DNA from 4 places in the Citrobacter pasteurii genome. Region 3 is predicted to be linked to each of the others. Evidence: predicted binding sites of a transcription regulator. Region 3 holds the regulator's gene; each other region holds the start of a gene.

Region 1 (7,543 bases), 1.4 Mb from region 3:
TCCAGCCAATTTGCGTGGTGCCAATAAACGCACAAATCACCGGGATTGCCGCCATCAGCAGTACATGGTGGGTATAGTGATGCGAAACACTTTCGTTTTCGCTGTTGATCACGTGCATTTCACGATCGGGATGGGAAAACAGCCCCCAGACATGGTTCATATCGCCCCCTTCTTGTCAGCTCCGGACCTCAACACTTCAAGTATAATTCAGCTTTTGATTATTTTATGTACACATGAAAAATACCGATACGCTGAGTTGCTGCTTTTTCGGCATGAACAATTCACTGGGTGTATGCTATGGAGCGTGGAGGTCATACAACGTATGGATATAACGCATTATGTTGAGCAATACGGCTATGCGGCGCTGATTATTGGCAGCCTTGCCGAAGGCGAAACCATTACCTTGCTAGGCGGTGTTGCTGCGCACCAGGGAATTCTTAAATTTCCGCTGGTGGTGCTCTCCGTCGCATTGGGTGGGATGATTGGCGATCAATTACTCTTTTTACTTGGGCGTCGTTATGGCGGCAAAATCTTACGTCGTTTCTCGCGTCATCGGGCAAAAATCCACTACGCGCAGAAGATGATCCAACGGCGTCCCTACCTGTTTGTGGTCGGCACGCGCTTTATGTACGGTTTTCGCGTCATTGGCCCGTTGCTGATTGGAGCCAGCCACCTGCCACCGAAGATTTTCATCCCACTGAATATCCTGGGGGCGTTTGTCTGGGCATTGCTGTTTACCACGCTCGGCTATGTGGGCGGTGAAGTGATTGCCCCATGGTTGCATAGCCTCGACCAGCATATTAAACATGCGGTGTGGTTGGTTCTGGTTATCGGGATTGTCGCGGGCGTCCGCTGGTGGATGAAACGGCGAAGCACGCGTAAAGCGCAATGAAGATGGCCCGACAGCGGAACACCGTCGGGCCGATTAATCAGGACGCGTGATAACCGCCGCCCAGTGCGCTGGTCAGCTGTATAGAAGCATCCAGCCACTGTCCCTGTAGAACCAGACCATTAAGCTGTTCGCGTAACGCCGGAATTTTGGCCTCGCTAACCCGGGAACCCGCAATGATACCGGCGCTATATCGTGCCTGCGCAAGCCCCACAACGCGCTGTGCGTCATGTTCAATTTGCTGCTGATGCTGGTTCTTCTGCGCCAGCGTTTCTACCTGTGATGCCGCACGAGCAACGTCATTCACCGCATCGACCACTGCCTTGTTGTAATTTGCCACCGTCAGGTTGCTCTGCGCTTTCGTGATATCGAGATTCGCATTCAGTCTGCCGCTATCAAAAATAGGCAGTGTCAGCCCAGCCGTCACCCCCATCTGCTGCGCGGAATGGCGGAATAAATCACTCAGATGCAGCGCATCCTGCTGTAAAAAAGCCATCAGGTTAACGTCCGGATAGAATGCCGCTTTTGCCGCATCAATGCTGCTCAGCGATGACTCGATGTACCAGTGTGCGGCCTGTAAATCAGGGCGGCGAGCCAGCAGCGAATAACCAAGCTGGGACGGTAGCTGGCTTTCTACCGCTGGTAGCGTCGTCGCTTTAAGCTTCATGACGGAAGATTGCGAGTTGGTCAGTGCGCTCAGCCGCGCCTCTATCACCTTCATTTTGCCGCTGACATCGTTCAGCTGCTGCTCCGTTCTACTGGAGTCAATATCCGTTTCAACACCTTCGACAGAAGAGGTAATCCCGTTTTGATACAGTTGACGATCGACGGTGATGACGTTCTGTTGCTCGGTTTTAATCTGCGTCAGAACGGTTTTCAGCGCCGCCTGCGTCTGCCACTCCCAGTACAGACGCGATACGCCGCTCGCCAGTAACTGGCGAGTTTGCTCACGTTCAGCCTCACGCGCTTTCACCTCACCAATACGCGCCGCTACTTCAGCCCGGTTTTTACCCCACAGATCCAGGTTCCAGCCTGCGGTTAAACCAAAGGTTCCATTGGTGTACCACGGCCCGGTCGTGCCTGCAGCAGGATCGGTAATGGCAAACGGTCCCATTAAACCTTCTGCCGACATTCTTTGACGTTCAACGTCTGCGGAAAAATCAACTTCTGGACCATCCTGCGCCTCAACCGCTTTAGCCTGCGCTTCTGCCAGTTGAATGCGCTGTTCTGCTACCTGCATGTCTGGAGAATTCTTGAGGGTGCTGTCAATCAACGCATTCAGCTGTGGATCGTGATACGCCTTCCACCATTGGCTATCCGGCCAACCATTTTTTAATGCCGCAGGCAACGCGGAATCAACGTTCACAGCGGGCGTCTGCTGTGACAGCGATTGACGATTGTCATGCATGGGTGCACAACCAACCATCAAAATAAGCAGCGGCAAACATGCCGTTGCAACAAGAACAGAATTACGATTCATGGGAATATACAGGTTAGAAAAGATGCACAGAGAGTACGACTTACCACATTCTCTTTTTTAGTTACGCGTGGCAATACATCTTTTGAAATAAAATCACATGATTAAAAAACATATACATAACAAATTGTTCTGTAAAAATAATTCAACTGAGTTATAAAATACCGCGCAGTTTTCCTGGCCGCTTAATCACTATCAGCAGGAAGGCGAGCGCATCAGTAACTGGTTTGCTGAAGGCGTCAAAAAACAACATCGTAAGCTGGCAACCTGGATTAACGCCCTGGTTACCACCGGATTTGAGATTGTTTGTTTGGATTAATGGGGTCTATCGGCTGAACAAATTGCCGCCAACCCGGCGCTGGACGAAGAAAAAGAACGCCCGATGATATTTCTGCTCAGCGTACGTAAGCCTGTGTAATCCTGATGCCTGATGGCGCTGCGCTGATCAGGCCTACGAATTACGCGTCCGTTCCGTAGGCCGGATAAGGCGGGTACGCCGCCATCCGGCAATAAATCAGGCAGCACTTGTGATGGACTGAATCGCGCGTGCAATATCTGGTGAATTATTCAAAGCCCGAATTTCCTGAAACAGTTCTGTCGCTTCAACATATTCTTTACGAAGATAGCCCAGCCACTGTTTGATACGCGCCACATGATACAGCCCGGTATCACCCTGTTTTTCCAGTCGGGTATATTTTTGCAGTAACGTCACGACTTCAGGCCATGGCATACGTGGTTCGTTATATTTCACCACGCGACTCAAATTCGGAATATTAAGCGCACCACGCCCGATCATCACGGCATCGCAGCCGCTGATGGCCATACAGTCCTGTGCGCTTTGCCAGTCCCAGATCTCACCATTCGCGATAATCGGGATATTGAGACGCTGGCGAATCTCACCAATAGCCTGCCAGTTAATGTGCTCGGCCTTATAGCCCTGCTCTTTGGTTCGACCGTGCACCACCAACTCGCTGGCACCAGCCTGCTGGACGGCATCAGCGATTTCGAACTGCCTGTCACTGCTGTCCCAGCCCAGACGCACTTTTACCGTCACCGGTAAATGAGCCGGAACCGCATCACGCATGGCCTTCGCGCCACGGTAAATCAGCTCAGGGTCCTTCAGTAACGTTGCGCCGCCGCCGCTGCCGTTCACCAGCTTCGACGGACAGCCACAGTTTAGATCGACACCATACGAACCCAGCTCAACCGCGCGGGCTGCATTTTCTGCCAGCCACTGCGGATACTGCCCCAGCAGTTGTATACGCACAGGGGTACCAGATGTTGTGCGGCTGGCGTTAAGCAGTTCAGGGCAAATGCGGTGAAAGACTTTTACCGGTAGTAGTTGATCTACCACGCGAACAAATTCGGTGATACAGAGATCATAATCATTCACTTCAGTCAGCAGCTCGCGCACCAGTGAGTCGAGCACGCCTTCCATCGGCGCCAGTAAAACACGCATATTGTTACCCGCAAAAAAGAGAGGCGCTATGGTAACGTCTCTATGCAGGAGATTAAAGCGTCTCAGCGCCGGGCACAGATTTGGTTATGCTGATTAGGGGCATTGCCTGATGTTCCTGATATCTATTTCCACTATGCTTAGAATTCATGATGTGATCGGTAGCACGTTTTAAAGTTTAATTGTATGATGAATCAGTCTCGTCAAGGGTTTCAATTATGAGCAAGTCACTGAACATTATCTGGCAATATTTACGCGCATTCGTCCTCATTTATGCCTGCCTCTATGCAGGTATTTTTCTTGCATCACTGCTGCCTATAACGATTCCGGGCAGCATTATCGGCATGCTGATTCTGTTTGTATTACTGGCATTACAGATCTTACCGGCAAAATGGGTAAACCCAGGTTGCTACGTACTGATTCGTTATATGGCCCTGCTGTTTGTCCCGATTGGCGTGGGGATCATGCAGTACTTTGACTTGCTACGCGCACAATTTGGTCCGGTCGTGGTGTCCTGCACCATCAGTACACTGGTCGTATTCCTGGTAGTGAGTTGGAGCTCGCACATTGTTCACGGCGAACGCAAAATCGTTGGCCAAAAAGGGTCTAAACAATGATGTCGTATATCTGGTGGTCGTTACCCCTCACCCTGGCGGTATTTTTTGCTGCACGTAAGCTGGCAGCGCGATTTAAAATGCCGCTATTGAACCCGTTGCTGGTCGCCATGGTGGTGATTATTCCCTTTCTGATGCTGACCGGTATCCCCTACGATCACTACTTCAAAGGCAGCGAGGTGCTGAACGATTTACTGCAACCTGCTGTCGTCGCTCTGGCCTATCCGTTATATGAACAGCTGCACCAAATCCGTGCCCGCTGGAAATCCATTATCGCCATCTGTTTTGCCGGCAGTGTCGTGGCCATGGTCACGGGCACATCCATTGCCCTGCTGATGGGGGCTTCACCAGAGATTGCCGCCTCTATTATGCCTAAATCCGTAACCACGCCTATCGCTATGGCTGTGGGTGGCAGTATTGGTGGTATTCCGGCAATCAGCGCAGTGTGCGTCATTTTTGTCGGTATCCTCGGTGCCGTATTTGGCCATACCCTGCTCAATGCAATGCGTATCCGTACTAAGGCGGCTCGTGGGCTGGCCATGGGCACCGCTTCGCACGCCCTGGGCACGGCACGCTGTGCAGAGCTGGACTACCAGGAAGGCGCGTTTAGCTCTCTGGCGCTGGTTATTTGCGGGATTATTACCTCATTGGTTGCCCCCTTCCTGTTCCCGGTTATCCTGGCAGTGGTTGGCTAATCAGCATTTTTAAGCTGTTTATTTGCGATGCGTTGCACATTTTTCATTTAAGTTTCATCAGTTGCATACACAATGAGATTTGGATCACATATAAAGCCCTATCAGGCCCGTAAACTACGGTTCCATTACATTGTTATGAGGCAACGCCATGCATCCACGTTTTCAAACTGCTTTTGCCCAACTCGCGGATAACTTGCAATCAGCCCTGGCCCCTATTCTGGCGGATGTACATTTCCCCGCCATGCTGACGGCTGAGCAGGTATCTTTGCTGAAACGCGAATCGGGACTGGACGAAGACGCGCTGGCATTCGCTCTGCTGCCTTTAGCTGCGGCCTGCGCGCGTACTCCGCTGTCCAACTTCAACGTCGGCGCAATCTCACGAGGTATCAGCGGAACCTGGTATTTCGGTGGGAATATGGAGTTTCTTGGTGCCACAATGCAGCAAACCGTTCACGCCGAGCAGAGCGCTATTAGCCATGCCTGGTTACGTGGCGAAAAAGGACTCGCCGCGATTACCGTCAACTACACCCCTTGCGGGCACTGCCGTCAGTTTATGAATGAGCTGAACAGCGGGCTGGATTTACGTATTCATCTGCCTGGGCGTGAACCACACGCACTACGCGACTATCTGCCGGACGCTTTTGGGCCAAAAGATCTCGACATCAAAACGCTGTTGATGGATGACCAGGATCACGGCTTCGCGCTGCAAGGCGATGCGCTGACCCAGGCGGCGATTGCCGCCGCCAACAGATGCCATATGCCGTACAGCAAATCCCCAAGCGGCGTGGCGCTGGAGTGTAAAGATGGTCAGATTTTCAGCGGCAGTTATGCTGAAAACGCCGCCTTCAATCCAACGCTGCCACCGTTGCAGGGTGCATTAAACCTGTTGAGTCTGAACGGTTACGACTATCCGGACATTCAACGTGCGGTGCTGGCAGAAAAAGCGGATGCGGCGCTTATCCAGTGGGACGCGACGTCTGCCACCCTGAACGCGCTGGGCTGCGATAATATCGAGCGCGTACTACTCGGTTAATGGTCTCAATAACGCCAGTTTGTAGGCCGGATAAGGTGTTTACACCGCCATCCGGCAATACACAGAATGCCTAAAATCCCCTCAATCAGACTGCTGTTTCTTGCGCTCCGTCGTTGGGTACAGTAGCCTGATTGAAATTCCATCCAAATAACGAGTTTTCTGCATGTTAAAGCGCGTGTTTTACAGCCTGTTAGTCTTGTTTGGCTTGCTGCTGTTGACTGTGCTTGGACTCGACAGGTGGATGAGCTGGAAGACGGCTCCCTACATCTACGACGAACTGCAGGATTTGCCCTACCGCCAGGTGGGTGTGGTTCTCGGTACAGCGAAGTATTACCGCACCGGCGTCATCAACCAGTATTACCGCTACCGCATTCAGGGTGCATTGAACGCCTATAACAGCGGAAAAGTAAACTATCTGCTGCTGAGCGGCGACAACGCGCAGCAAAGCTACAACGAACCGATGACGATGCGTAAAGACTTGATTGCCGCAGGCGTCGATCCGGCTGACATTGTGCTTGATTACGCCGGGTTTCGTACGCTCGACTCCATCGTGCGTACCCGCAAGGTATTTGATACCAACGATTTCATCATCATTACTCAGCGATTCCACTGTGAACGCGCCTTATTTATTGCGCTGCATATGGGGATTCAGGCCCAGTGCTATGCGGTACCTTCGCCAAAAGATATGCTCACCGTGCGGGTACGTGAATTTGGTGCCCGTTTTGGCGCACTCGCCGATCTCTACCTTTTCAAACGCGAACCGCGCTTTTTAGGCCCCCTGGTGCCAATTCCTGGCATGCATCAGGTACCGGACGATGCGCAGGGATATCCGGCAGTCACGCCTGAACAATTACTCGAATTACAAAAGAAACAAGGAAAATAAGCATGGATGTACAAACCCTTTTCGTCGTGTTGGCCTTTTTGCTCATTCCCGTGTTTTGTTTCCGTGAAGCCTGGAAAGGTTGGCGTACTGGCGCGGTAGATAAAATTAAGAAGAATGCGCGTGAGCCGGTTTATGCCTACCGGAATGAAGCCCCATTACAGTTCTGGTCTTATGTATTGGTTTATGCTGGATGCGGATGTTTATCTTTCGGTATGGTTGTTTATTTAGTCTTTTATCGCTAACGATATTACCTATATATTATCGCTTGAGAATAGCTAATATTATGATAATAGTTACCATTTCAATATAAGGGATTAATGCTGCCCGCCAGCATTTCCCTCAAACTATCTTCTATTTGTGAATCCTTTCACAGAATACTCTTCCTGCAGTGCTTAGCCTTAAGAATAGCCTTTCTATTTTAATATTTTGTTATTAACGCTTTGCCTTAATTTACTCAAGCATTAAGGAAGAAAATATGCCACAACAAAATTATCTG
Region 2 (7,543 bases), 1.0 Mb from region 3:
AGAGTGATTAATCAGCCCGTTGCGCTCATCGTCCGTCACCGGTCCCATGCGGGAGCAGGGCGCAATCACCATTGCCCGCTCCACCACCGACGGGCTGCCTTTGGCATCCAGAAATGAAACCAGTGCTTCGCCGGTGCCCAGCTCCTGAATGGCTTTCTCGGTATCAAACGCCGGGTTGGCGCGCATGGTTTGCGCCGCGCTTTTCACTGCTTTCTGATCTTTCGGCGTGAACGCGCGCAGGGCGTGCTGCACGCGGTTACCCAACTGGCCAAGCACGTTGTCCGGAATATCCGACGGATTTTGCGAGACGAACCACACGCCGACCCCTTTCGAGCGAATCAGACGGATCACCTGCTCGATTTTATCCAGCAGCACCTGCGGGGCATCGTTGAACAGCAGGTGCGCTTCATCGAAGAAGAACACCAGTTTTGGCTTCTCCAGATCGCCCGCTTCCGGCAATTGTTCGTACAGTTCGGAGAGCATCCACAGCAGGCTGGCAGCGTACAGTTTGGGCATCTGGTAGAGCTTCTCGGCGCTGAGGATATTAATCATCCCTTTGCCGCTGGCGTCGGTACGCATCCAGTCTTTGATGTCCAGCATCGGTTCGCCAAAAAAGTGCGCCGCACCCTGTCGCTCCAGCGACAGCAGTCCGCGCTGGATAGCCCCGACCGAGGCGCTACTGATATTGCCGTACTGATTCTGGAAGGATTTGGCGTTATCGCCAATATACTGAGTGATGGCCCGCAGGTCTTTGAAATCGAGCAGCAGCAGACCCTGGTCATCGGCAATGCGGAAGATAATATCCAGTACGCCGGACTGCACATCGTTAAGGTTCAGCAAACGGGCCAGCAGCAGCGGACCGAGGTCAGATACCGTGGCTCGCACCGGGTGACCTTTTTCGCCGAAGATATCCCACACCGTGACCGGATTAGCATGCGGTTGCCAGTCGGTAATGCCGATATTTTTCAGGCGGGCGAGCAGCTTTTCAGAGGCCTGTCCTTCCTCGGCCACGCCGGTTAAGTCACCTTTCACATCGGCCATAAATACCGGTACGCCAATCTCGGACAACGATTCGGCCAGCTTTTGTAGTGTGACGGTTTTACCGGTCCCGGTCGCGCCGGTAATCAGCCCGTGACGGTTGGCCATGCCTGGCAGTAAAAACAGTTCGGTGTCCGACGTGCGGGCAATTAGCAGGGGTGCGCTCATTGAGATTTCCTCCATTTATCCTGCCTGGAGTATAGGCAATGTCCATCAAAGAGAGTATGCGATGGCGAGAGAAAATGACTTAAAGCGTATTGCCGTGATAAATCTGATACCCGAGATCGACGGTGTTGTGGTTATGGTCGTTGTTCTTGATTTTGCTCAGCAACATCTGCGCCGCCATACGGCCAATGTCAAAACGCGGGGTGATCACGCTGGCGAGACTTGGGATCATCTGCCTGCCCATTTCCAGCCCGTGAAAACCGGCAATTGAGATCTGTTCCGGAACGGCCAGCTCGCGCTCGCGGCACAGCAGCAGCGCGCCCATCGCAATATCGTCGTTAGTGCAAAACACGCCGTCTAAATCCGGATGCGCAGCCAGCGCGTCCCGCATCATCTGGGTGCCGAGATGAATGGACGAAATAGCGCGCGGATTGACGCGCAGCGGCACCAGACCACGACGCGTCATGGCATCGCAGTAGCCGCGATAGCGTTGTTCATCGCGGACATCATCTTTTGAACCAAGGTAGAGGATTTTGCGGCGCTGGCGTTTGTCCAGCATGGTGCTGACCATATCAAATGCCGCCTGACGGTTATCGAACCCTACTTCCATGTCCAGACGATCGCCCTGAATATCCATCAGTTCTACCACCGGTATGTTGGCTGAACGCAGAAATTTAACCGTGCGCAGAGTGTGATATTTCTCGGACAGGATAATGCCGTCGATATTATACGACAGCAGGTTGATCACCGACTCTTCCTCGGATTCCCGGTCATAATTGTAGTTGGCGATCAGCGTCTGATAGTTATGGTCCGAGGTGACTGACTCGATACCGGCCAGAATGTCAGCGAACAGCTGGTTTTGAAACGAGGGGATCAGCACGCCGAGCGTGTAGCTTTGCGCGTTAAGCAGCATCGCGGGCGCGCGGTTGGGGATGTAATTAATTTCCTCCATAATCTGCGCGATGCGTTCACCGGTTTCCTTTGCGACCTTTTTCGGCGAGCGAATGTAGCGGCTCACCGTCATTTTGGTCACGCCCGCCAGCGTGGCGATGTCTTGCAAAGAAATTCTGTGGTTCCTCATTTTCTCTCCAGTGCCGGGGAGCGCAGACCTGTGCTCCCCGGTAATACCGTCTTAATGCAGGATGGCGTTCAGCGCCAGAACCCCCAGCAGACCCATAATGGAAATCAGCGTTTCCATTACCGTCCATGTGCGCAACGTTTCGCCCACGCTGAGATTAAAATAGCCTTTAAACAGCCAGAATCCCGGATCGTTAACGTGGGACGCAATCACGCTGCCCGCGCCGGTAGCCAGCACCATCAGCGCCGGGTCAGCATGGGTGACGTTGATAATCGGCAGCACCACGCCTGCGGTGGTGATCGCCGCCACGGTGGCTGAACCGAGCGCGATGCGCAGCAAGGCGGCAACCGTCCAGCACATCAGCAACGGAGAAAGCGACGTGCCGGTCATCAGGTGCGAGATATATTGCCCCACGCCGCTGTCGACCAGAACCTGCTTAAACGCGCCGCCCCCGGCGATGATAAACACAATCATCGCAATTGCGCCGATAGAGTCGCCAATGATATCCATAATTTGCTCGATCGTACGTCCGTTACGTCGACCAAGGGTAAAAATGGCGAGTACGATAGCGATAAACAACGCGACCGCAGGGTTGCCGATAAACTCAAAGAACACCCGCACGCTGTTGGTTTTCGGCAGCGTAATTTCGCACACGGCGGCGACCGCCATCAGTATGACCGGGATTACCGCCGCAAAGATACTGTTCCAGAACGATGGCATCTCTTCTTCGGTGAACAGATGCGGGTTGAACAACCCTTCCGGCGGTGCTTTCTCAAAGCGGGTCAGCAGCTTAGAAAACAGCGGCCCGGCAACAATCACCGTCGGGATAGTAATAATAAATCCGTACAACAGGGTGGTACCGAGATTGGCCTCGAAAATGGTAGCAATCGCGGTCGGCCCTGGATGCGGCGGCAGAAAACAGTGGGTCACGGATAGCGCGGCGACCATCGGCACGCCGACATACAGCAGCGGCAGGCCGGACGAGGCCACCACCGTAAACACCAGCGGCAGCAGCAGAACAAAGCCGACTTCAAAAAACATTGCCAGACCGACCACCAGACCGGTGATCACCAGCGCCCACTGCACGCGTTTTTTACCGAACGTGCCAATCAGCGTGGTGGCGATGCGCTGGGCCGCACCGGTATCGGAAATCAGTTTGCCGAGCATTGCGCCGAAGCCGAGGATCATCGCCAGCCCGCCGAGCGTGCCACCGATCCCGTTTTGTATTGAGTGCAGAACGGCCTGTGCATCCATCCCTTCGGCAAAACCAACGACCGCCGCCACCAGAACCAGAGCAATAAAGCCGTTAACTTTAAAGCCAATCATCAGAACCAGGAGCAGCGCGACGCCTGCCGCAATTATTATTAATGGCATAATCGTTTCTCTTATATCCCCGTCATCCTGCAACTCGAATGATTTAGGGTGTCTGTGCCAAAAAGGCAGCGCCTGGGCGCTGCGTGATGTTGCGTTGTGTGGTATCAGACGGCGACCAGCATGCCGCCATCGACAAACAACAGGTGCCCGTTTACAAAATCGGATGCTTTAGAAGAGAGGAATACCGCCGCGCCGATCAGCTCCTGCGGATCGCCCCAGCGCGCGGCTGGCGTACGTTTGCACAGCCAGGAGGTGAAGGCTTCATCCTCGACCAGCGCTTTGGTCATCTCGGTTTTGAAGTAGCCCGGTGCGATCCCGTTGACCTGGATATTGTGGCGCGCCAGCTCAACGCACATTCCGCGGGTAAGCATTTTTACCGCGCCTTTCGAGGCGGCATACGGCGTGATGGTGTCGCGGCCCAGTTCGCTCTGCATGGAGCAGATGTTGATGACCTTCCCGGCCTGACGTTCCACCATGCGACGCGTTACCGCCTGCGAGACCAGGAATACCGCCGTCTGGTTAACGGCAATCACATCGTTCCAGTCCTGCTCCGGGAACTCGGTAAACGGATGGCGACGCTGGATACCGGCGTTATTCACCAGCACATCGATCGGGCCAATGTCTTTTTCGATATGGTCGATGGCGGCATCGATATCCTGTTTATGCGTAACATTGAACGGCGCGGCCACGGCGCGGATCCCTTCCTGCTGCAATTTGGCGACGGCGGCCTCCGCACGCTCCGGCGTAATGTCATTAACGATAATCTGTGCGCCATATTTACCCAGCCCGGTCGCCAGTAAATAACCAATACCCTGGGCTGAACCGGTGATCAGAATGTTTTTGCCGTCCAGTGAAAAAAGATCGTTCATCATGTTATTCCTTATTTTATGTCTTCGAAAACGAGCTGGACTTTCGCCGCCTGGGTTTTATCCCCGGCGAATATCAGCGCCTGTTCAAGCTCGGTAAACGGATATTCAGCGCTGAGTAACGGCAGCGGATCGATAACGTTATTCGCCAGCCACGACACCGCGGTGTTGAACTCGGTGGTAAAGCGGAACGAGCCTTTGAGCGCGATCTCTTTGCCGATCAGCATCATCATCGGGAAGTCCGGCACCGCGCCGCCCATGCCGACCTGCACCATCACGCCTCTCGCGCGGGTCACTTCCAGACAGGTGGTGATTGAGGACGGATGACCAGAGACTTCAAAGCTGACGTCGAAGTAGCCTTTCTCTTTTTTCCACGCGTCGAGCGAGTCCTGCTGCGGGTTAATCAGCGTATCGGCACCCATCTGTTGCGCCAGCGAGAGCGAGCGCGGGCTGATATCCGCACAGACGATTTCTGCCGCGCCGAGCGTTTTTACCGCGCTGACGATGAGGCAGCCGATAGGCCCGACGCCGGAGATAAACACGCGCTTGCCCTGCAGGTCGCCCGCTTCATGCGCGGCGTGGATCGCGACCGCCAACGGTTCGGCAAAGGCCATGACTTTTTCATCGGCCTCTTGAGGGTAGGGGATGCACTGCGCAGTATCGACGGTTTTAAACTGAGTGAAGCCGCCGTCGACGTGGGGAAAATACATGGCGCTGCCAAAAAAGCGCATTTCCGTGCACTGGTTTTCTTCATGCTGCAGACAGTATTTACAGTGGCCGCAGGGCTTCGACGGATTAATCGCCACCGACTGACCTTCATGTAATTCTGTTGAATCGCTGTGCACTACTTTACCAATAACTTCATGGCCTAAAATCATCGGCGCTTTAACGGTAAAATTACCGACTTTGCCTTCCTGATAATAATGTAAATCGGAACCACAAATTCCCCCGCGGGTAATTTGTACCAACGTTCCTTTATTATTCCATTCTATATTTTGGTCGGTAATGGCAACAGTTTTCTTACCCGCGACAACGCAGGATTGGGTTTTGACTTGCATAAATGCCTCACTGGTCAGGTAGTAACCTCGGCAGCATTTAAACGGTTTTAATTGTTATTATTTGTGATACAGATCACGCTGAGAAATTGTTACACTACAATGTTACGCATAACGTGATGCGCCCTGTAAATCTGCTCAGTCGCGGCAAAAAAAGGTGAGTTCTGCAATGTGGAAGGCGTAGTATCGCGCCATAGAATATGAATCTGGAGTTTTTTCAATGGCTGGGGAAAGTTATATTTTAATGGGCGTTTCGGGTAGCGGTAAATCTTTAATTGGCAGTAAAATTGCCGCTGTATTATCGGCTAAATTCATTGATGGCGACGATCTCCATCCCGCTAAAAATATTGATAAAATGTCTGAAGGTATTCCATTAACCGATGAAGACCGACTGCCGTGGCTGGCGCGATTAAATGACGCGTCATACAGTTTATTTAAAAAGAATGAGACCGGATTTATTGTCTGCTCGTCATTAAAAAAACAGTATCGCGATATATTGCGTCAGGGTAGCCCGAATGTGCATTTTCTGTGGCTGGACGGCGACTACGAGACCATTCTGGCACGCATGCAGCGTCGGGCAGGCCATTTTATGCCGGTGGGACTACTCAAAAGTCAGTTCGACGCGCTGGAATGTCCGCAGGACGATGAGAAAGATATTGCCCGCATCGACGTGAACCATGATATTGAGCATGTGACGGAACAGTGCCGCCAGGCGGTGCTCGCGTTTCGTAACGGGCAATAAGCCCAGCCCCTTGCGGGACTGAGCCCGGCATCAGAAGTCGGCTTTCAGCACCACGCGGTAGCGGGCCTTGCCATCACGCACGTGCTGGATTGCTTCGTTTATTTGCGACATCGGGTACAGCTCAGTGGTAGGCGACACCTTGCTGCGCCCGGCAAACTTCATCAGCTTGCGCAGCTCGAATGGCGTCCCGGTCGCCGAACCGGAGATGCTGCGATCCCCGACAATTAAGGTAAATGCCGGTACCGGCAGCGGCTTCAGCACTGCGCCGACGGTATGGAAGTTACCGCCGTAGGCCAACGCTTCAAAATAGGGCTGCCAGTCGAGATCGACGTTAACCGTGTTAATGATGAGATCGAACTGGCCCGCCAGCGCTTTTAGCGCATCCGGATCGCGGCTGTTGACCACCTTATCCGCTCCCATCGCCAGCACCTCCTGTTCTTTCGCCGGGTTGGAACTGAATGCGGTCACTTCACAACCCATCGCGTGTAACAGCTTAATGGCGATATGTCCCAGGCCGCCGATACCGATCACCCCGACGCGGCTGGTGGCGGTGATATGGTGCATCAGCAGCGGTTTGAACACGGTGATACCGCCGCACAGCAAGGGGCCAGCTGCCGCCAGATCGATACTCTCCGGCAGCGGGATCACCCACTGCCAGTCGGCTCGCAGCTTCTCGGCAAAGCCGCCGCGATTGAGAATAGTGGGAACGGAGCCTTCCAGGCAGTTAATCTGATTGCCGCTGATACAGGCGTCGCAATGCCCGCAACTGCGCGCCGTCCAGCCAATGCCGACGCGCTGACCAACCTTCAGACCCTTATCCTGCGCCGCGCTGCCGAGCGCTGCCACGCGACCAATCACCTCATGCCCGGCAACCAGCGGATACTGAGAGAATCCCCATTCGTTGTCGATCATCGACAAATCGGAATGGCAGATACCGCAGTAATCGACCTGGACTTCGACATCTTCCGGCTTAAGCTCGCCCGCATCATATTCATAGAGTTCGAGCTCGCTGCCCGCCGCTTTTGCGGCGTAGCTTTTTATCATCGACATCGTGTTTCCCTCAGTGTGGTGTTGAACTGGAAGTGTAGAGCATGGGGAAACGGGATGCTTCGCAGAAGGGGGGATTAAGGTGGTTGTTGCGGGGGATAAACTGTGATGGTGATTGCACGTGTGCAAGGTAATGCTGAAATTTTCAACACTTAGCAGGCCAGACACACGCTGGCGC
Region 3 (7,543 bases):
GGATAGTGCGCGTAAAGATCGTGCACGGTAACATTACTGAGCTGCATGGCCGGTTTAAGCAGAACCCGGTTCGCGACCGAGTCCTGAGATTCCGGATGGGCATACAGCAGCAACACTTTCGCTGGCTGGGACATCATCCCCCTCCCGGTTTTGTCTTTTGTCTATTTTCGGCGTTTTGGGCTACCATTGCGCCTCGGTGCGGCAAACGGCCCACACATTACATTATCATAATGATAAATTAACATAGTCTGAACATACGGCGCCTTATGATTGTTTTCTCATCGTTACAAATTCGTCGCGGCGTGCGCGTCTTGCTGGACAATGCCACGGCCACCATTAATCCAGGGCAGAAGGTTGGCCTGGTGGGTAAAAATGGCTGCGGTAAATCTACCCTGCTGGCATTGCTGAAAAATGAAATCAGCGCTGACGCCGGCGGATTTACGTTCCCGGGAAACTGGCAACTCGCATGGGTGAATCAGGAAACACCTGCGTTACCACAGCCTGCGCTGGAATACGTGATTGATGGCGACCGCGAATATCGCCAACTGGAAGCCCAGCTAAACGATGCCAACGAACGTAACGATGGGCACGCCATTGCCACCGTACACGGAAAGCTGGACGCCATAGACGCCTGGACCATTCGCTCACGCGCGGCCAGCCTGCTGCACGGTCTCGGTTTCTCTAACGAGCAGCTCGAACGCCCGGTCAGCGATTTCTCTGGTGGCTGGCGTATGCGTCTCAACCTGGCCCAGGCGCTGATTTGCCGTTCAGATTTGCTACTGCTTGATGAACCAACCAACCACCTCGATCTCGATGCGGTAATCTGGCTGGAAAGATGGTTGAAAAGCTATCAGGGCACGCTGATTTTGATTTCCCACGACCGGGATTTCCTCGACCCGGTGGTGGATAAAATTATCCATATCGAACAACAAACCATGTTCGAGTACACCGGCAACTACAGCGCGTTTGAAATCCAGCGTGCAACCCGCCTCGCGCAGCAACAGGCCATGTACGAAAGCCAGCAGGAGCGTGTGGCGCATCTGCAAAGCTATATCGATCGTTTCCGCGCTAAAGCAACGAAAGCAAAGCAGGCGCAGAGCCGTATCAAAATGCTGGAACGCATGGAGCTGATTGCCCCAGCGCACGTGGATAACCCGTTCCACTTTAGCTTCCGTGAGCCGGAAAGCCTGCCAAACCCGCTGTTGAAGATGGAAAAAGTCAGCGCTGGCTACGGCGATCGCGTCATTCTCGATTCGATCAAACTGAATCTGGTGCCGGGATCCCGCATCGGCCTGCTCGGTCGTAACGGTGCGGGTAAATCAACGTTGATCAAGCTGCTGGCTGGCGAACTGGCTCCCATCAGCGGCGAGATTGGTCTGGCGAAGGGCATCAAACTGGGTTACTTCGCACAGCACCAGCTAGAATTTTTGCGCGCTGATGAATCCCCCATTCAGCACCTGGCACGAATGGCGCCACAAGAGCTCGAACAGAAACTGCGTGATTACCTCGGTGGATTCGGCTTCCAGGGCGATAAAGTCAGCGAAGAAACCCGACGTTTCTCCGGCGGTGAAAAAGCGCGTCTGGTGCTGGCGTTGATCGTCTGGCAGCGCCCGAACCTGCTGCTGCTCGATGAACCGACCAACCACCTGGATTTGGATATGCGCCAGGCGCTGACCGAAGCGCTGATCGATTTCGAAGGCGCACTGGTCGTGGTCTCGCACGACCGTCACCTGATTCGCTCCACCACCGACGACCTCTATCTGGTACACGACAAGAAAGTCGAGCCGTTTGACGGCGATCTGGAGGATTATCAGCAGTGGCTGAGCGATGTGCAAAAACAGGAAAGCCAGGGCGACGAACCGGCGAAAGAGAGCGTTAACAGCGCCCAAGCGCGTAAAGACCAGAAGCGTCGCGAAGCTGAACTGCGCACCCTGACGCAACCGCTGCGTAAAGAGATCACTCGTCTGGAAAAAGAGATGGAGAAACTGCACGCACAGCTGGCGCAGGCGGAAGAGAAACTTGGCGACAGCGAACTGTACGATCAAAACCGCAAGGCCGAACTCACGGCGTGTTTGCAGCAACAGGCAAGCGCGAAGTCCGGGCTGGAAGAGTGTGAAATGGCCTGGCTGGACGCGCAGGAACAGCTTGAGCAGATGCTGGCCGAATAAGCACAAAATCACATATTGGCTAACCCGCACGCGCTGCGCGCGGTATAGTTATTCTTTCCGATTATTAATTGCTCTGGTGTTATGGTTGAAATCACGTCCACAGAAATGACCCCACCTATCGGCGATTCGCGAGATTTCCGCCCAATGCGCGGTATCAGTAACCGCCATCTGCAGACGATGCTGCCGCGTTTAATTCGCCGCAAGGTGAAGTTCAATGCCCACTGGCAGCGTCTGGAATTGCCTGACGGTGACTTTGTCGATCTGGCGTGGAGTGAAGATCCGCAACAGGCGAAACACAAGCCACGTCTGGTGGTTTTTCACGGTCTGGAAGGCAGTCTGAACAGCCCCTACGCCCACGGACTGATTGAGGCGGCGCAAAAGCGCGGCTGGCTGGGTGTGGTGATGCATTTCCGTGGCTGTAGCGGCGAACCCAATCGTCTGAACCGTATTTATCACTCCGGTGAAACAGAAGACGGCACCTGGTTTTTAAACTGGCTGGAGCGTGAGTTCGGTCGTGTACCCACCGCTGCAGTAGGTTATTCGCTCGGTGGAAACATGCTGGCCTGCCTGCTGGCAAAAGAAGGGAACACGATCCCCATTGATGCGGCAGTTATCGTCTCTGCACCGTTTGTGCTGGAAGCCTGTAGTTATCACATGGAGAAAGGTTTCTCCCGCGTCTACCAGCGCTACCTGCTCAATCTGCTGAAAGCCAACGCCTCACGGAAACTGGAAGCCTACCCGGGGTCGCTGCCGGTGAGCCTCGCGCAATTAAAATCCCTGCGCCGTATTCGCGATTTCGACGATTTGATCACAGCTAAAATCCACGGTTTTGCTGACGCTATAGATTACTATCGTCAGTGCAGCGCCATGCCACTGTTGAATCGGATCGCCAAACCGACGCTGATTATCCATGCCAAAGACGATCCGTTTATGGATAGTCATGTCATCCCGCAACCCGAGAATCTGCCCCCGCAGGTGGAGTATCAACTCACCGAGCACGGTGGACACGTCGGATTTATTGGCGGCACGTTACGTCGCCCTGAGATGTGGCTGGAATCCCGTATTCCCGACTGGCTGACAACATATCTGGAGGCATCATCATGATGATTCCCTGGCAAGACATCTCCCCGGACGCGCTGGACAACCTGATTGAAAGCTTTGTCTTGCGCGAAGGCACCGATTATGGTGAACATGAACGCTCGCTCGAACAAAAAGTCGCCGACGTCAGACGCCAGTTACAATCTGGCGAAGCCATCCTGGTATGGTCAGAACTGCATGAAACGGTCAACATTATGCCGCGGAAACAGTTTCGCGAATAATCGGTTGTCGACGGCTGACTATAATAAAAAACCAACCTGTTTATGGAGTTGTTATGTCTGCCAAACATCCGGTGATTGCGGTAACAGGATCCAGCGGCGCGGGGACCACCACCACCAGCCTCGCGTTTCGTAAAATTTTCGCACAGTTAAATCTGCGCGCCGCCGAGGTGGAAGGTGACAGTTTTCACCGCTATACCCGTCCGGAGATGGACATGGCGATTCGCAAAGCACGCGATGCAGGGCGGCATATCAGCTACTTCGGCCCCGAAGCTAACGACTTCGGTCTGCTGGAGCAAACCTTCATTGAATACGGCCAGACGGGCAAAGGTCAGTCGCGTAAATACCTGCACACCTATGATGAGGCCGTACCGTGGAATCAGGTTCCGGGAACATTTACCCCCTGGCAGCCGCTGCCTGAACCGACGGATGTCCTGTTCTATGAAGGATTGCACGGCGGCGTAGTAACCCCGCAACAAAATGTGGCGCGGCATGTCGATCTGCTGGTTGGCGTGGTGCCGATCGTCAACCTGGAGTGGATCCAGAAGCTGACCCGCGATACCAGCGAGCGTGGACACTCGCGCGAAGCGGTGATGGATTCGGTGGTGCGCTCAATGGACGATTACATCAATTACATCACGCCACAGTTTTCCCGTACGCATATCAACTTCCAGCGCGTACCGACCGTCGACACCTCTAATCCCTTTGCCGCCAAGAGCATTCCGTCACTCGATGAAAGCTTTGTCGTGATTCATTTTCGTAATCTGGAAGGGATCGACTTCCCGTGGCTACTGGCGATGCTGCAGGGCTCATTCATTTCGCATATCAATACGTTGGTCGTACCGGGCGGAAAAATGGGTCTGGCGATGGAATTGATTATGCTGCCGCTGGTCCAGCGCCTGATGGAAGGCAAAAAGATAGAGTGATATGTGGAAAGCGCCCGATGGCGCTTCGCTTATCGGGCCTACGACTCAACATCACCCTGTAGGCCGGATAAGGCAACGCCGCCATCCGGCATCAGCAATTACGCGGCAACCACTTCATAGGAATGGGTGATATTCACCGCCTTTTCCAGCATCAGCGCCACGGAGCAATATTTTTCCGCCGAAAGATCTACCGCACGCGCGACGGAAGCATCTTTCAGGTCGCGACCCGTTACGATGAAATGCAGGTTAATGTGGGTAAACAGACGCGGCGCTTCTTCACGACGCTCAGAGGTGAGCTTCACTTCGCAGTTGGTGACATCCTGACGACCCTTTTGCAGGATCGACACCACATCAATGGCGCTACACCCCCCTGCCGCCATTAACACCATCTCCATCGGACTCGGCGCTTTATCACCAGAGTTACCGTCCATCAAAATTTGGTGGCCTGAGGCGGACTCACCGAGGAAGGTTAGCCCCTCAACCCACTTTACACGCGCTTGCATATTTCGTAACTCCAATGTTTCAATTTTCCTGACAGATTACGCGTACATAACAATTCTCGCAACGGAAGGCGACCTGCGTCATGCTGAAGCGAGACACCAGGAGACACACGGCGAAAGCTATGCTAAAACAGTCAGGATGCTACAGTAATACATTGACGTACTGCATGTATGCAGAGGACATCACATTACAGGCCGTCGCACGTATTGACAGCCCCCTTCCCAGGTAGCGGGAAGCACATTTTTGCAAACCCAGAGACAGGTTGTTTTTTGGCTCTGGAGACAGCTTATAACAGAGGATAACCGCGCATGGTGCTTGGCAAACCGCAAACAGACCCGACTCTCGAATGGTTCTTGTCTCATTGCCATATTCATAAGTACCCATCGAAGAGCACGCTGATTCACCAGGGTGAAAAAGCGGAAACGTTGTATTACATCGTTAAAGGCTCAGTGGCAGTGCTGATCAAAGATGAAGAAGGGAAAGAAATGATCCTCTCTTATCTGAATCAGGGCGATTTTATTGGTGAATTAGGCCTCTTCGAAGAAGGCCAGGAACGTAGCGCCTGGGTACGTGCCAAAACCGCATGTGAAGTCGCTGAAATTTCCTACAAAAAATTTCGCCAATTAATCCAGGTCAACCCAGATATTCTGATGCGTCTGTCTTCTCAGATGGCTCGTCGTCTGCAGGTAACGTCTGAAAAAGTAGGCAACCTTGCCTTCCTCGACGTAACTGGTCGTATCGCCCAGACTCTGCTGAATCTGGCGAAACAGCCTGACGCAATGACTCACCCGGACGGCATGCAGATTAAAATCACCCGTCAGGAAATTGGCCAGATCGTTGGCTGTTCCCGTGAAACCGTTGGTCGTATCCTGAAAATGCTGGAAGATCAGAATCTGATCTCCGCGCATGGTAAGACCATCGTCGTCTACGGCACGCGTTAATCCCATCGACATGGCGTGTTACGTAGTAATGCGCCATTTTTGTTTGCTCCGATGTGGCGAAGACTGATTTATCACCCCGAGATCAACTACGCACTACGACAGACGCTGGTGCTATGTTTACCTGTGGCTGTCGGTCTGATCATCGGTCAGCTTCATCTGGGGCTCTTATTCTCCCTCGTCCCTGCCTGCTGCAATATTGCCGGTCTTGATACCCCGCATAAGCGCTTTTTCAAACGTTTGGTTATAGGCGCGTCGCTGTTTGCCGGCTGCAGCCTGATTATGCAGTTACTGCTGGCACAGACTATACCGCTGCCGCTGATCCTCACCGGCCTGACGCTGATTCTCGGTGTGACCGCCGAGCTAAGCCCGTTACATGCGCGACTTCTGCCCGCCTCGCTGATCGCGGCGATTTTCACACTGAGTCTGGCCGGCAACATGCCCGTCTGGGAGCCACTGCTGATCTATGCGCTGGGGACAGTATGGTACGGCCTGTTCAACTGGTTCTGGTTCTGGATGTGGCGCGAGCAGCCGCTGCGCGAATCGCTCAGTTTGTTGTACCGCGAATTAGCCGATTACTGTGAGGCCAAGTACAGCCTGCTGACCCAGCATGCCGATCCCGAAAAAGCGCTGCCTCCCCTACTGGTACGCCAACAAAAAGCGGTGGATTTGATTACCCAGTGCTATCAGCAAATGCATATGCTGTCGGCACATCGCAACAACGATTATAAGCGCCTGCTACGTGCCTTTCAGGAGGCGCTCGATCTACAGGAACATATTTCCGTTAGCCTCCACCAGCCGGAAGAGGTGCAAAAGCTGGTCGAACGTAGCCACGCCGAACAGGTGATTCGCTGGAATGCGCGCACCGTCGCCGAACGCCTTCGCGTTCTGGCTGATGACATTTTGTATCACCGCTTGCCGACGCGTTTTTCAATGGATAAACAAATTGGCACGCTGGAAAAAATCGCCAACCAGCATCCGGACAATCCGGTAGGACAATTTTGCTACTGGCACTTCAGCCGTATTGCCCGCGTGCTACGCACCCAGCGCCCGCTGTATGCACGGGATTTAATGGCTGACAAGCAGCGTCGGCTGCCGCTGATCCCTGCCCTGAAAAGCTATCTGTCGTTGAAATCCCCGGCGCTGCGTAATGCCGGACGCATCAGCGTCATGTTGAGCATTGCCAGCCTGATGGGCAGCGCCTTACACCTGCCCAAACCCTACTGGATTTTGATGACAATCCTGTTCGTCACGCAAAATGGCTACGGGGCAACCCGGGTGCGTATTTTACACCGCTCGGTGGGCACGCTTGTCGGCCTGGTGATTGCAGGTGTTACGCTGCACTTTCATATTCAGGAAGGTTACACGCTGGCAGGCATGCTGCTGATAACCCTGGTGAGTTATCTGACCATCCGCAAAAACTACGGCTGGGCTACCGTCGGCTTTACGGTCACCGCGGTATATACCCTGCAACTGCTGACGCTGAACGGGGAACAGTTTATCGTGCCGCGGTTTATCGATACGATCACTGGCTGCCTGATCGCTTTTGGCGGGATGCTCTGGCTGTGGCCGCAGTGGCAGAGCGGTTTGCTGCGTAAAAACGCCCACGATGCGTTAGAAGCCGATCAGGAGGCCATTCGCCTGATTCTTAGCAACGATCCCCAGGCCACACCGCTGGCGTATCAACGCATGCG
Region 4 (7,543 bases), 950 kb from region 3:
CTGCATCTAACGTCACGCGGATTATAAAATTATCATTTGTTAGTTCAATTTTATTATTTATTATGGATGTGATTTTTTTGTTTTTTTTTGTATTTAAAAACAATGGGTAATATCTTTTTTTTAAGGATTTTCTTGTTGTTTTTTTGGGATTTATGCCCGAAAACTGGATGTGGATATATAAAATAAAGATAATTATTGTTTTGATGAATTTATTTCTTGTGTGAATTTTTTATGTGTCACATATTAGTGGTGTATTTATTGTTGGCTGTATAATAAGTTGGTTTGAATATGAATGTTATATGTATATATTTGTCTTGATATATACAATTAGAGGGGGAAGTATGTGAGGTGATTTGATCTATATTAAAGGCTCTGGTATAAAGTTGGACTGCACCCCAATAGTTGGACGCTCCAGTTCTTTATGGCAAATCCAAAATATTCCCTCGGAACCAGATAGTCTGTAGTCAGACGCTACCTCTCCGGTATTGATGGTGTTACCTAAAAAACAACAATTATTCTCCTGAATTTCGGAAAGCTGTTGACTGAGCTTCACTCTGTGAAGAACTTACGATGCGCGAATCAGCGGCACGATTTCACATCTCAAATGAAAGTGTTGTCCCGTACTGGGTTAATGTGTACAAATTCTAAGACCAGAAAGGACTTCTGAGTATAAAACGCGGCTGGGGCAAACCAATGTCAAAACAATCAATAACATCCCCACTTACCGATGCGGGACTGGAAAAGCTCTATCCCGAAGAATTACGGGCTGAACTCCGTTATTTGCAATATCCATTACTACACCTACGAGCGGATGAGTTTTAAAATACAAGGCCTGAGCCCGGTAGAATACCGAACCCAAGCCCTGAAAGCCGCTGTCCCATTTTATGAGTGCAGACTATAACCCTGAGCCTTTTGTTAGGCTTCGTTTTCCGCCAGTTCACGCAGATACTGGAAGATCTGACGTGCTGATTTCGGCGGCTTGTTGCCTTCTTTCTCTTTCTTCGCGTTACGAACCAGAGAGCGAAGCTGCTGGCGATCGGCGGTTGGCCACAGGTTCAGCACCTCTTCTACAGCATCATCACCTTCGACGATCAGGCGATCGCGCAGTTGCTCAAGCTTGTGAAACAGTACAACCTGTTGGTTGTGACGGTTTTTCAGCTTGTCCAGCGCCTGACGGATAGGATCAACATCGCGCTGGCGCAACATTTTGCCAATCAGCTGCAGCTGACGGCGGCGACCTTCCATCTTAATCCGCTGGGCCAGCTCAATCGCGGCACGTAAATCCGCATCGAGCGGGATTTTATCCAGCGCGTTTTTCCCCAGTTCGACCAGTTCCACACCCAGGCGTTTTAACTCCTCGGCGTCACGTTTAATTTCACTTTTACTGACCCAGATAATTTCATCGTCTTCGTCTTCGATGTCATCACCGGGAACGTCGTCGAGCCAGTCTTCGGGCTGCTTAGTCATGTCAGGCTCCTTAAAAAAAGAGGCTAATGTTACCAGTTAAGATGCGCACTGAAAAACGGTTCTCTGTTAGACTTCAGAGAAACTCTCTCTACATTATGGCATTTGCGATGAAAGTAATCTCACAAGTTGAAGCGCAGCGTAAGATTCTGGAAGAAGCGGTCTCGACGGCACTGGAATTAGCGTCAGGTAAGTCGGATGGCGCGGAAGTCGCTGTAAGCAAGACCACGGGTATTAGCGTCAGCACCCGTTATGGTGAAGTGGAGAACGTCGAATTCAATAGCGATGGCGCGTTGGGGATTACGGTTTACCACCAGAACCGTAAGGGCAGCGCATCGTCCACCGATTTAAGTCCGCAGGCGATTGCCCGTACCGTGCAGGCCGCGCTGGATATCGCCCGTTACACTTCACCGGATCCGTGCGCAGGCGTGGCGGATAAAGACCTGCTGGCCTTTGATGCGCCCGATCTGGATCTGTTCCACCCAGCTGAAGTCTCCCCTGACGAAGCTATCGAACTGGCGGCGCGCGCTGAACAGGCAGCGTTGCAGGCGGACAAACGCATCACCAATACCGAAGGCGGCAGCTTTAACAGCCACTATGGCATCAAAGTGTTTGGTAACAGCCACGGCATGCTGCAGGGCTACTGCTCCACACGACATTCCCTTTCCAGCTGCGTGATCGCGGAAGAAAATGGCGATATGGAACGCGATTACGCTTACACCATTGGCCGTGCGATGGGTGATCTGCAAACGCCGGAATGGGTGGGGGCCGACTGTGCGCGCCGCACGTTATCGCGCCTGTCGCCGCGTAAGCTCTCCACCATGAAAGCACCGGTTATTTTTGCCAACGAAGTGGCGACCGGACTCTTCGGACACCTGGTCGGCGCGATTGCCGGTGGTTCGGTGTACCGCAAATCGACCTTCCTGCTGGATTCGCTGGGCAAACAAATTCTGCCGGAATGGCTGACCATTGAAGAGCATCCGCACCTGCTGAAGGGACTGGCGTCGTCGCCATTCGACAGTGAAGGGGTACGGACTGAGCGCCGTGACATCATTAAAGACGGCGTGCTGACTCAATGGCTGTTAACCAACTATTCCGCACGTAAGCTGGGGCTGAAGAGCACCGGGCATGCGGGCGGGATCCACAACTGGCGAATTCCGGGACAGGGTCTAAGCTTCGAGCAGTTGCTCAAAGAGATGGGCACAGGCCTGGTGGTGACTGAGCTGATGGGGCAGGGCGTGAGCGGTATTACCGGAGATTACTCGCGCGGCGCGGCGGGCTTCTGGGTTGAAAATGGCGAAATTCAGTACCCGGTGAGCGAAATTACCATCGCCGGTAACTTAAAAGATATGTGGCGAAATATCGTCACCGTCGGTAATGATATTGAAACCCGCAGCAATATACAGTGTGGTTCGGTACTGTTGCCGGAGATGAAGATCGCCGGGCAGTAATACTCGTTAATGCGTTAATTTTTAATAATAAAAAAGGAAGTGAGCAATGCGTAAACACCTGTTAGCGATCGTCGCGGCTTCAACGCTGGTTCTTGGTTCTTCTGCGTTTGCAGCCGATCTTGAAGACGACATGGGGATCCTCAACGACAACCTGAAGATCGTTGAAAAAACGGATAACGCGACCGAGCTAAAAGATGCGTTAACCAAAATGCGTACAGCTGCGCTGGATGCACAAAAGGGAACGCCACCGAAGCTGGAAAGCAAATCCCCTGATAGCCCGGAGATGAAAGATTTTCGTCACGGTTTTGACACGCTGATCGGTCAGATTGATGGCGCGCTTAAGCTGGCGAATGAAGGTAAAGTCTCAGAGGCGAAAGCCGCAGCGGAAGAGCTGAAAACAACCCGCAACGCTTACCACAAGAAGTACCGCTAATGTGTTGTATCCGGCCTGTGTAGTCCGCAGGTCGGATAAACCGTCATCGCGTCGCTATCCGGCAACACCATTCCCCATAAGTAAACGCTATACCCATCACATTTTTTCATTTTTATCACCCACGCATTGTTCGTTCTGCCCTCCACTTTCCTTGTTCCTCATGCGATCTCAATCACATTATTCCAGCGATAAATCGTGAACCCGACCCGTTTTGCGGCACAGATCACTGTCGCTGCGTCCCTTTCCACTTCGAAGTGGAAAACAACTCGCTACAAACTTTTAACCTCCACCGCTACTTTACCCTCAGAGCCATTAGTGGGGTAAGACGAGTGAATAACGGAGCTGTAATGAATGACATGGGGGAATCGGTGGAACTGGCCGACCGCATGCTGGCGCAGGTGTATGCCTTGCTGCGTGAATGCCACATTATTCCCAACGCAGTACAAGAACAGATGCTGACGTCGCATGTTCGCGCCATGGCGCACCGCTCGGTAACGGGTGAACCCTTACCTGAAGTCGATGCCAGCTTGTTTGATGAAATTTCTGCCGAATCAATGGCGCTTGCCCGCGACGTCGTCGCCGAGTTTGGCAATCTTCCTGAGGAAGAGGCCTGGCTGCTGTCGGTGCACTTCGAAGTCGCGAAAGACAACCTTTAAGGAGCAAAAGATGGAACAGATTACCGTAGTGATTGGCGATCGTCTGGGTAAAGGCCAGAAAGTGGCGGCAGGCGTTGAGAAAGCGGGTGGCCGTGCGGTTGTGGTACCGGGCGTTGCCGCTGATATGAAGCTGGGTGATGTGATGAAAGCGGAAAACGCCACCTTTGGTATCTCGTTTTGCGGCAGCGGCGGGGCGGGGGCGATTACCGCGCAGACCAAATACGGCTACAAGGCGAAATACGGCATGCGCTCGGTTGATGAAGGCGTAACGGCCATCAACGAAGGTTGCAACGTGCTGGGGTTCGGCTTTATGGACAAAGAAGAGCTCGGCGAGCGCCTGGTACAGGCGTGGCAAAAGAAACACGGCGCTTAAGTATGAAAGAGCAATTCACCACCACGGTGAGAGTCACTGGCAAGGGCGAGGCTAAAGCGCGCGCCTTTGCCGATGCCCTGAACCACGTTCAGGCTGCGGTGATGAAAGCATCGTCGCATATCTTACTGCGTATTGAGCCACAGGATGTGCAGGTTGTTCAAGCACGTGAAACGGTGCGCAAAGAGGCGTTTTTATTTCTCTTTCTGCGCCGGGAAAGACGCACCTTCAGCGTGGAGCTGGATGTGACCGTCAACGTGACTGCCATCAATCTCGACAAGGTGGATTTCGTTACGCAACGCTGATTCTTTATTAAAAGGCATAAATATGTTCCTGATAATATTAATAAAATCGCTCATCATTGGTGGCCTGGTTGGCGTCGGTGTCGGCGCTGGGGCTGCACGCATGTTTCATGCGCCTACCACTCAAGGGATGGGCGCGTTTCGTACTCTGGGAGAACTGAATTCCTGCGAAGGGGATCCGGCTTCTCACTTCTCGTTCGGCCTGGGCTTCTTCTTTAACGCCTGGGCTTCTTCCGTTGCGGCGGGGGCGTTCACGCAGGATGTCGACCATCGCATCATCCCCAACTGGGGCGCCGCCGCGCTGATGGTTAAAAACCGCAACGTCGGTGAAACGTTGCACGATCCCAAGCGCATGGCGATTGCCTGTGGTGTTATCGGGATGATTGTCGTGACCTTCCTTAACCTCACCGCGTCATCCGTACCGGAAGCGCTGCAAGTTACCGCCGTTAAGGTGCTGGTTCCTGCAGCCAACCTGCTGGTCAACACGGTAATGCCGGTGATCTTCTGGCTGGCGGCGATCGATGCCGGTAAGAAATCAGGCTTCTGGGCCACCGTCTTTGGCGGCGCGGCGCAACTGATTATGGGTAACGCTGTCCCGGGTCTGGTCCTTGGTATTCTGATCGGTAAAGGCGTGGAAGAGAGCGGCTGGAACCACGTTACCAAAGTCATGATGGTGGCTATCGTCGCGCTGTTTGTCCTGAGCGGCTTCTTCCGCGGCTTCGATATGAAGATGATCGAATCCTTCCATCTGACCGTGCCGAACTGGTTGGAACTGATCCACAACTCACTCAGCGGCAAATAACGGAGGCCATCATGGAACAAAATAAAGGTTTTTGGTTTGCCGACTGGTCGTTCCCGATCTTCGTTGGCCTGCTCTCTTCCGGCGTTTTTGCCGGAACGCACATGTACTACCTGTACGGTATCGGCGCATTTAACGAAGTGGCTTTTGTGGCGATGCTAAAGGCGGGAATGGACACCGGCTCTTACGGGGCGGTGGCGGCATTTGGCGCAAGCTTCCTGTTTGCCCGCATTATTGAAGGTTCGCTGGTGGGGATTCTGGATATCGGCGGCGCGATTCAGACCGGAGTCGGATTAGGTGTTCCGGCGCTGCTGCTGGGTGCGGGCATTATCTTCCCGGTTGCCAACTTCGCCGCCTCTTTGGTCACCGGCCTGGTGATTGGCCTGGCGATTGGCTACATCATCATTCTGGCGCGTAAGTTCACCATCAATCAGAGCGATTCAACCTACGGGGCGGACGTCATGATGGGGGCCGGTAACGCCTCTGGCCGCTTCCTCGGGCCATTGATTATCCTCAGCGCGATGACGGCTTCTATCCCTATCGGCATCGGTTCACTGGCGGGCGCGCTGCTGTTTTACCTGTGGCAAAAACCGATCACCGGCGGGGCGATCCTCGGCGCGATGATCCTCGGTTCCATCTTCCCGATTGCCATTAGCTAACTGTTGATTTGTAGGCCGGATAAGGCGGTTACGCCGCCATCCGGCAAAGGAGAGAGCGATGTTTGATTTACTCCTGCGCGGTGCGCGCCTCGTTGACGATACGGTGAGCGATATTGCGCTGAAAGACGGCAAAATTGCGGCATTAGGCAACGTTGATGGTTCAGCGCTGAAAACTATTGAGCTCGGCGGCGAGTGCTACGTCAGTGCAGGCTGGATTGATTCCCACGTTCACTGTTATCCCAAATCCCCGATTTATCACGACCAACCGGACAGCGTCGGTATTGCGACCGGCGTTACCACCGTCGTGGATGCGGGCAGTACCGGGGCGGATGATATCGACGATTTTTACACCCTGACCCGGGAAGCGGCGACGGAAGTGTATGCGCTGCTGAATATCTCCCGCGTTGGGCTTATCGCCCAAAATGAGCTGGCTAACATGGCCAACATTGACGCTGATGCGGTGCGGCAGGCGGTGAAACGCCACCCTGATTTTATCGTCGGCCTGAAGGCGCGCATGAGCAGTAGCGTGGTAGGTGTTAACGGCATCACCCCGCTGGATCGTGCCAAAGAGATGCAAAAAGAGAACGGCGACCTGCCGCTGATGGTGCACATTGGCAACAACCCGCCGAATCTCGATGAGATCGCCGAACGCCTGAGTGCGGGCGACATTATTACCCACTGCTACAACGGTAAGCCGAACCGTATTCTGACGCCGCAAGGCGAGCTGCGCACATCTGTCACGCGGGCGCTGCAACGCGGCGTGCGTTTGGACGTTGGTCACGGTACTGCCAGCCTGAGCTTTGCGGTAGCAAAACGCGCTATCGGTCTTGGCATTTTGCCGCACACCATCAGCTCCGATATTTATTGCCGCAACCGTATCAGCGGTCCGGTGTTCTCCCTGGCGAATGTGATGTCGAAATTTCTCGCCATGGGGATGTCGCTCCCACAGGTCATTGAGTGCGTGACCGCCAATGCCGCTGACGGCCTGCGTCTGAAACAGAAAGGGCGACTGCAGCCTGGTCTGGATGCCGATTTGACCCTCTTTACGCTTAAGCGCCAGCCAACCGTGCTGGTAGATGCCGAAAACGACAGCCTGCAGGCTGAACAACTGCTGGTGCCGCTTGCCGCCATACGTGCGGGCAAGGGCTATATGACCGAACAAGGGAGCGCGGAACATGCCTTCGATTTTTGAGAAATACAATTTAAAACAGGTAATTAACACATCAGGCCGCATGACGGCGCTCGGTGTTTCCACGCCGCGACCAGAAGTGGTTGAGGCCGCAATGGCGGGGATGAATCAGTACTTCGAAATGAAAGATCTGGTCAATAAAACCGGCGACTACATCGCGAAATTACTGGAAGTGGAAGGGGCAACCGTTGTCTCTTGCGCCTCGGCGGGAATCGCCCAG

The links. The regulator CRP, encoded in region 3, controls carbon source genes, mostly activating them, when cyclic AMP is high. The targets are predictions, from matches to a motif close to ATGTGANNNNNNTCACAT.
Positions count from the first base shown of each region.
Region 1: cdd (cytidine deaminase) is a predicted target of CRP. The motif match lies at 5,204-5,221, and genes of this name have one in related genera.
Region 2: idnD (L-idonate 5-dehydrogenase) is a predicted target of CRP. The motif match lies at 5,641-5,658, and genes of this name have one in related genera.
Region 4: I6L54_RS22340 (glycine dehydrogenase) is a predicted target of CRP. The motif match lies at 3,509-3,526, and genes of this name have one in related genera.

Region 1 covers NZ_CP077262.1:2,058,589-2,066,131, reverse strand. Annotated here, with positions in the region: gene I6L54_RS09910 (Yip1 family protein) at 1-160, opposite strand, end outside; gene I6L54_RS09905 (DedA family protein) at 323-892, shown strand; gene mdtQ (multidrug resistance outer membrane protein MdtQ) at 930-2,369, opposite strand; partial or broken gene I6L54_RS09895 (SAM-dependent methyltransferase) at 2,536-2,784, shown strand; gene dusC (tRNA dihydrouridine(16) synthase DusC) at 2,881-3,825, opposite strand; gene I6L54_RS09885 (CidA/LrgA family protein) at 4,041-4,439, shown strand; gene I6L54_RS09880 (CidB/LrgB family autolysis modulator) at 4,436-5,131, shown strand; gene cdd (cytidine deaminase) at 5,280-6,164, shown strand; gene sanA (outer membrane permeability protein SanA) at 6,328-7,047, shown strand; gene I6L54_RS09865 (DUF2542 family protein) at 7,050-7,289, shown strand; gene I6L54_RS09860 (NAD(P)-dependent oxidoreductase) at 7,523-7,543, shown strand, end outside.
Region 2 covers NZ_CP077262.1:4,580,164-4,587,706, reverse strand. Annotated here, with positions in the region: gene I6L54_RS22130 (helicase HerA-like C-terminal domain-containing protein) at 1-1,206, opposite strand, end outside; gene idnR (DNA-binding transcriptional regulator IdnR) at 1,286-2,284, opposite strand; gene idnT (gnt-II system L-idonate transporter) at 2,336-3,655, opposite strand; gene idnO (gluconate 5-dehydrogenase) at 3,760-4,524, opposite strand; gene idnD (L-idonate 5-dehydrogenase) at 4,536-5,579, opposite strand; gene idnK (gluconokinase) at 5,797-6,318, shown strand; gene ahr (NADPH-dependent aldehyde reductase Ahr) at 6,349-7,368, opposite strand.
Region 3 covers NZ_CP077262.1:658,917-666,459, reverse strand. Annotated here, with positions in the region: gene kefG (glutathione-regulated potassium-efflux system ancillary protein KefG) at 1-134, opposite strand, end outside; gene I6L54_RS03185 (ABC transporter ATP-binding protein) at 267-2,168, shown strand; partial or broken gene I6L54_RS03180 (hydrolase) at 2,213-3,272, shown strand; gene I6L54_RS03175 (YheU family protein) at 3,269-3,487, shown strand; gene I6L54_RS03170 (phosphoribulokinase) at 3,541-4,410, shown strand; gene I6L54_RS03165 (OsmC family protein) at 4,509-4,913, opposite strand; gene crp (cAMP-activated global transcriptional regulator CRP) at 5,220-5,852, shown strand; gene I6L54_RS03155 (YccS/YhfK family putative transporter) at 5,904-7,543, shown strand, end outside.
Region 4 covers NZ_CP077262.1:4,625,685-4,633,227, reverse strand. Annotated here, with positions in the region: partial or broken gene I6L54_RS22360 (IS3 family transposase) at 788-901, shown strand; gene yjgA (ribosome biogenesis factor YjgA) at 916-1,467, opposite strand; gene pmbA (metalloprotease PmbA) at 1,563-2,915, shown strand; gene cybC (cytochrome b562) at 2,962-3,348, shown strand; gene I6L54_RS22340 (glycine dehydrogenase) at 3,696-4,004, shown strand; gene I6L54_RS22335 (SFCGS family glycine-rich protein) at 4,015-4,377, shown strand; gene I6L54_RS22330 (DUF4312 family protein) at 4,380-4,679, shown strand; gene I6L54_RS22325 (DUF4311 domain-containing protein) at 4,702-5,478, shown strand; gene I6L54_RS22320 (DUF4310 family protein) at 5,490-6,134, shown strand; gene I6L54_RS22315 (amidohydrolase/deacetylase family metallohydrolase) at 6,193-7,326, shown strand; gene I6L54_RS22310 (DgaE family pyridoxal phosphate-dependent ammonia lyase) at 7,310-7,543, shown strand, end outside.